2 regions of the Aceticella sp. 75b-Ac genome follow, and region 2 is predicted to be linked to the other one. Evidence: riboswitches for the same ligand, from Rfam matches in the RefSeq annotation. Region 2 holds a riboswitch; the other holds the start of a gene.
What was found. A riboswitch is a leader RNA that binds a small molecule or an ion and turns the genes downstream of it on or off. The one in region 2 is predicted to bind cyclic di-AMP.
Positions count from the first base shown of each region.

Region 1: it holds a riboswitch for cyclic di-AMP, as region 2 does, so the genes downstream of both, AC0LWJ_RS06115 (C40 family peptidase) here and AC0LWJ_RS05195 (cell wall hydrolase) in region 2, are expected to answer to the same signal.

Region 1 is NZ_CM190971.1:1,150,053-1,153,484, reverse strand. It holds gene AC0LWJ_RS06125 (IS1182 family transposase) at 1-570, opposite strand, end outside; partial or broken gene AC0LWJ_RS06120 (UPF0236 family transposase-like protein) at 728-1,300, shown strand; cyclic di-AMP (ydaO/yuaA leader) riboswitch at 1,454-1,580, shown strand; gene AC0LWJ_RS06115 (C40 family peptidase) at 1,587-2,282, shown strand; gene typA (translational GTPase TypA) at 2,414-3,432, shown strand, end outside.
Region 2 is NZ_CM190971.1:975,024-978,455, forward strand. It holds gene rlmD (23S rRNA (uracil(1939)-C(5))-methyltransferase RlmD) at 1-187, opposite strand, end outside; gene AC0LWJ_RS05190 (TMEM165/GDT1 family protein) at 369-932, shown strand; gene AC0LWJ_RS05195 (cell wall hydrolase) at 1,018-1,827, opposite strand; cyclic di-AMP (ydaO/yuaA leader) riboswitch at 1,828-1,957, opposite strand; gene AC0LWJ_RS05200 (sensor histidine kinase) at 2,040-3,404, opposite strand; gene AC0LWJ_RS05205 (response regulator transcription factor) at 3,394-3,432, opposite strand, start outside.

The DNA.
Region 1 (3,432 bases), 180 kb from region 2:
TTTATAATCTGTTCTTTTCAGTATTTTTTTCGATTCATCTTCCATTTCGTAAAACTTCATGAAACGGAGAACCATCTTTATCCCTTGGTATATCATAGTGTAAGTATCTTGTCTGGCACAGGAACCCCAAATCATGAATGAATCTATTATGTGTAAGTTGTCTTTATCAAACAGTCCTACTTCTTTTGCCTGACTAATTGTTTTAATGAATATTTCTTTTCCTATTTCGCTGTTAAACAGTCTTTTTCTATGATCACATAATGTTACTGCATCTATTCCATCAAAATCCCGTGGTGCGGTTAATGCATATTTAATTCTGTCATCGAATCGTGATTCTTCTTCCATTTCACGATCAGAATATCCTTTTTCAAATTGTATCAGCATCGCTGTAAATGTATATACCGGAGATATGGATTCTCTGCCATAGTATGAGAAAAGTGGCTGAAACATTTCTTCATTAAGATTATTAAATACCCATGTTCTTAATCTATGATAATAACTATCTTCAGAAATTTTTCCAAGTAACCAATAATCTGAAAATGACATTTGTCTGTCTGCTTTTCCTAACATTTTTATCACCACATTTTTCTTATTATATTATTTATATTATATCATAAAAATAGCTCTTAAGTGCTTATTTCATATGTGTTCAGGAGTATTTTTTATTGTAAATTATATGGTTTTCAATAACATATTTGTTAATTTGTGATTGATGATTTCGAGTGGACTCCTAGACAGGTATCATTTAAACAAATACATACTCACAGCAACATCAAGAGAAGCAAGATATAGAGATAGGATATGGAGAGCAATAAATGAAGGGAATGAAAAAGAATTAAAAGAGGCATTTAATGAACTATCAAAAATAGCACAAACAGAGCAAGAGAAGAAGAAAATAAGAGAAGTAAAGAAGTACATATTAAACAACTGGGAAGGGATAAAAATATACAAAGAAGATGAGGATGTAATAGGGTGCAGTGCAGAAGGGCATATAAGTCATGTATTTTCAGACAGGTTAAGCAGGAATCCATTAGGATGGAGTAGAGAAGGATTAAAGCTAATGGCAAAATTAAGAGTATTTAAGAAAAATGGAGGCAATTTAAGAGAAGTAGAATGGCGTAAAAAGCGCAAAAACAACAATGAAGGTTATAAATTAACAAAGAAGCAAATAAAAGAGGCAGTAAAGAGAGCTAAAACGTATACAAAAGAACAAATAAACAATATTACAGTGTTGGATATGGGCAAAGTAACACCAATATATAGAATTTTAAAAGCAATAAAATATGAAAAAGTGATATAAAAAACACATAATGCATGGAAACCTTGATTTAAGCAATTTCAGGGGTTGTCTTTAAAAAAAATATCCTACAGTATCTTGACACTATCCGGGGAGTACGTCAGATTGACTTATAAAATAATCTTTGATATAATAAAATAGTAAAGCTTGTACAAATTTGCAATCTTGCCGAATCCATACAGGTACGGAGGAAACACTTAAGGGGTTAATCTGCTTTTGCAGTAGGGATGCCTTCTAATCCCGCACCCGTCAACTAACTTCGGAGGCAAAAAAGGAAGGAGATTTTGCAGTGAATAAGAAGATTGGGAAATTGATATTTGGAGTATCAGTCTTTGGCATGACACTTATCGGAGGTTCAATGCTCACATATGTATATGCCGGGGAACTTGGCAGTGGAATAGTAACAGGCAATTACGTGAACATAAGGACAGGCAATAGTACATCATATGAAGTTATAACACAATTAAACTGGTATGATACAGTAACCGTCTTAGGACAGGATAACGGATGGTACCATATCAGGCTTTCAAATGGCAGTGAAGGATGGATTTTTGGGAAATATCTTTCATTGAAATCATCAGGTGGCAATTCATCGAGAGGGAATATTGACAGAAGTTTTTCTACAAGACTTATAGAATACAGCAAACAGTTTTTAGGGACAAGGTATGTTTATGGAGGTTCATCTCCCAATGGTTTTGATTGTTCCGGTTTTACACAATATGTTTTTGGGCAATTTGGTATTGTAATACCAAGAACTGCTGATGAACAAGCAACAGTAGGTACAATGGTCGATTTTAATAACCTTGCTCCAGGTGACCTTGTATTTTTCCGCACTTTAGGAAGTTATACAATAAATCATGCAGGGATATACATAGGCGATGGAGAATTTATACATAGTTCTTCAGGCAGAGGGAAGGTAATGATTAGCCGTATTGATTCCGGTTATTATTATAAAAACTTTGCTGCTGCAAGAAGGGTTAAATAACAAATAGGATTAAAAAAAGTGCCATTTGGCACTTTTTTTAATCCTATTTGTTTGTTGACTATTTTATTAGATTAATATATTATTATATGTTGTATACAGGAATGTCCTGTGCGGAAGGAGATAAAAAATTTATGGTTTCAATAAGAGAAGAAATACGCAATGTGGCGATAATTGCACATGTAGATCATGGAAAAACTACTTTACTTGATGGAATGCTTAAACAGAGCGGTATATTCAGGCAGAATGAGAAGGTCGAAGAAAGGGTAATGGACTCAAACGAACTTGAAAGGGAAAGAGGTATTACTATACTTTCAAAGAATACCGCAATTAAATATAAAGGTGTTAAAATAAATATTGTAGATACACCGGGGCATGCAGATTTTGGCGGTGAAGTTGAAAGGGTATTGAAAATGGCGGATGGGGTTTTGTTGCTTGTTGATGCATATGAAGGACCGATGCCTCAGACGAGATTTGTACTAAGTAAAGCACTTGAATTAAATCTAAAGCCGGTTGTGGTAATAAATAAAATTGATAGACCTGATGCAAGACCTGATGAGGTAATTGACGAGGTATTGGATTTGTTTATTGAACTTGGGGCAGATGATGAGCAAATTGAATTCCCGGTTGTATATGCCTCTGCAAGAGAAGGAATAGCAAAATTGAAATTGGAGGATACGTCTTCTGATTTAAGACCACTTTTTGATACGATACTTAAGGAAATCCCTGCTCCAAAAGGTGAATTAAATGGACCGTTACAGCTTATAGTAACGACCCTTGATTATGATGATTATATTGGCAGGATTGCAATAGGTAAAGTCATAAGAGGGCATATCAAAGCCGGTGAAACTGCTGCAATTTGTAAGAGAGATGGAACTGTTCAGAATGTAAGGATAAGCAGTCTTTATCAGTATGAAGGTTTGAAAAGGGTAGAGGTAAATGAGGCTTTACTTGGTGATATAGTTGCAGTTTCCGGTATTAGCGATATTGAGATTGGCGAAACAATTGCAGATATAGAAAATCCTGAACCGCTTGATTTTGTCCATATAGAAGAACCAACGATATCTATGACTTTTGGGGTTAATACAAGTCCTTTTGCAGGTGAAGATGGGAAATATATTACATCAAGGCATATAAGAGATAGGCTGATGAA
Region 2 (3,432 bases):
TCTCAATGATATCAAGCAAATCTGCTTCAATTACACAACCTTTTATTCTTTTAATCCGTGCCATGACTTTTTGCCCTGTTATTGAGCAACCCTTTACTTTAACTTTTTTGTCATCAATATAAGAAATACCGTATCCGTTAAACTCCATATCAGTTATATCAATTATCAATTCTTCGTTTTTTTTCACAATATATCACCTATATACCCTTTAAAATTCACTGCCCTAAGAAATTTTATTCTTTGAAAGATTATAACTACAAAATGTATTTTATCATATTATTGTGCTTTTTAATACATATAATCTTTTATGATATATTTTTAAATTAAGTTTATTTTAGGTATAATAAGGTATAAGGAGGAAGGCTGAAATGGATGCATTAATATCATCTTTTATACTTGTTTTTACTTCAGAAATGGGTGATAAATCACAGCTAATGTCAATAGCATTTGCCACTTTTATAAAGGTAAGGACCGTACTTTTAAGTATTTTTATCGCAGCGGTAATAAATAACGGTATCGCTGTCTCATTTGGTACATATTTAACTGAATACATACCCATAAAATACATAAGAATCCTTGCTGCGATTTCCTTTCTTGTATTTGGTTTGCTTGCATTAAAAAATGATCAAACAGAAGATAAAAAAATAATAAAATCAAAATACGGCTCTGCTGCAACTATAATAAGTACATACTTTTTTTCTGAATTTGGTGATAAAACTCAGCTTGCAGCTATAGCATTAACAGCAGCATATAAAAATCCAATAAATGTATTGGTAGGAACAACCCTTGGCATTTTTACTGCCGATGTTATAGGAATTTTAATTGGGGTATATCTTAACAAAAAAATCCCTTCAAAGATTTTACATTATATTTCAGCAGGGATGTTTATAATATTTGGCTTTATAACTTTGTATAAATCCAGATTCATGTGAAATAACACTGCTTACCATAGCAAAGGAGATACCCCCTTCTAAGTATCCCCTTTGCTGATTCTTTGCCTCTCATATTTGCATTATTTTACCTTGCGTAAGAAAACACCATATTGTCTATCCTTGCTGCAACAGGTAATGACCAGAGCCAACCGTTTGTTGCACTGTCATCAAAATAGTAAAGTGAACCATTTGTGGGATCAGTACCGCTTAATGCTTCCCTTGCCGCACTAATAGAATCTGCCGTTGCTGGTTTATTTATCCATCCATTTTCAACAGGTGTAAATTGATAATATCCATTGCTGTCAACCTGATATATTACATCTTTGATTGAAGCAGGAAACTTACCGCTTTTTACCCTGTTTACAATTACAGCCCCTACTGCAATTTTAGCTTTATAGGATACACCGCCTGCTTCAGCAGTTATAAGTCTTGCAAGAAGGTCTAAATCATCATTTGTGTATGAAATTACGCCTCTATTTATTGCCCCTCTGTTAACGATCGGGGTACTTCTTTTAGCTGTTTGATCTGTATCGTTTGGTATTGTTAATACCTGTCCCGGATATATAATATCATTGTAATATCCATTTGCAGCTTTAAGTGAATCTACAGTAATACCATATTTTACAGCTATTAAGTATAAACTGTCACCCTTTTGTACTGTGTATGTGTTGTCGTTACCCGGTACTTGAAGAACCTGTCCCGGATAAATAAGAACATCATTAAGACCGTTTAATGACATTATTTGATTATATGATGTGCCGAATTTCTGGCTGATTTTCCAAAGGCTATCCCCTGGAAGTACAGTATATGTTGCAGCAAAAACAGACTGTGTTAAAAATAATCCTGCTATTACAGATGCAATGAGAGGCTTAATCTTAATACGTAAATTTGACATTAATTTTCCCCCTTTTGCCTCCGAGGTTAGTTGACGGGTTCGGGTAAAGGGTCACCCTACCATAATAATGGATTCACCCCATAAAAATTCCCCCGTACCCCTTTTTCTGGGGATTCGGCATATTTCAATTACACATTATAAACGTATTATACCTGTATGTCTATATTAAATTGGTGGTAATGGAGGTATATAGTGGGATTCTCAAAGGATTATCAGAATGGAAATATAATAGTGAATTCTGTGCCCTTGTGTATTTTACTATCAACAATAATACTGCCCTTATGTGCTTCTACAATGATTTTTGCAATCGAAAGCCCAAGCCCCGCACCACCTGTTTCTTTTGCTCTTGCTTTATCAACCCGGTAAAACCTGTCAAAAATATATGGTATTTCATCGGATGGGATACCTATCCCATCATCTTTCACCTTGATAACAGTATTTTGTCCTTCTCTCTTACAAAGCACCTCTATTTTACCGTCTGTTTCCGTATATTTAACCGCATTATCAAGAAGTATTCTCAAAAGTTCTTTAATCAAGCTTTTATCCGCAAAGATATCAATTTCATCATCCATATTTAAAACTATATTTCTATTCCTATTTAACATTGATGTTTCTTTTATAACCTCATTGAGAATATCATTTAATATGAAGGTTTCTTTGTTAAGTTTTAAGTTTCTGCTGTCTCCCCTTGCTATTAGCAAAAGACGCTCTATAAGCTTTTCCATTTCTGCCTCTTCTTTTTTTAATGCCTCAATCCCTTCCTGTAATACATTTTTATCATATTTCCCCCATCTATCAAGTATATCAACATATCCTTTTATAATGGAAAGAGGCGTCCTTAATTCATGTGAAGCATCTGATATAAATGTATTCTGTCTTCTAAATGAATCCTCCAGTCTGTCCAGCATGCTGTTAAAGGTAACGGCAAGTCTTGTAAATTCATCTTTATTCCCATATACTTTTAACCTTTTGTTAAGCTTTCTCGCATCTATGTCATTAACTTCTTTGACCATATAATCAACAGGTTTTATAGCCTGCCTTGTTACAAAATAGCCTGCTATCAAGGATATCAAAATTCCCACCGCATCAGCAAAAGCCATTAACACAAAAAGCAATTTTAAAAACAAATATTGGCTTTCCATGTTTTTTATAATCTGTATATAAAATATCTTACCGTCTCTGTTATAAATTTCATTTATGTATGTAAGATGCATACCATCTTTTTCAATTTTTACCGGTATGTTTATATCTGATTTGTAAGGTATATTAATATTCTCCGTTTCCCTTGATTTATAAACTACTTTGCCATTTTTATCAATTACTTTTAAATATGTATTTTCAGGTATCGAAAATACTAAATTTTCATTGGAGAAATCAATATCACCCTTGACAACCGACAATTTGTTTAATATTGTTTCGGCTTGATTTGAAATATCTGCAAAAGATTGATATATTAAATAATATTTTAAGCCATAAAGTACAGAAGCATTTAAAACAATTAATATAATTGAGAATATCAAAGAATATAATAAGGCAATCCTAATTTTTATAGAAGGTAACATAAATCTAAGTTTCATTATTTTCATCCCTCAAAGTGTATCCGAC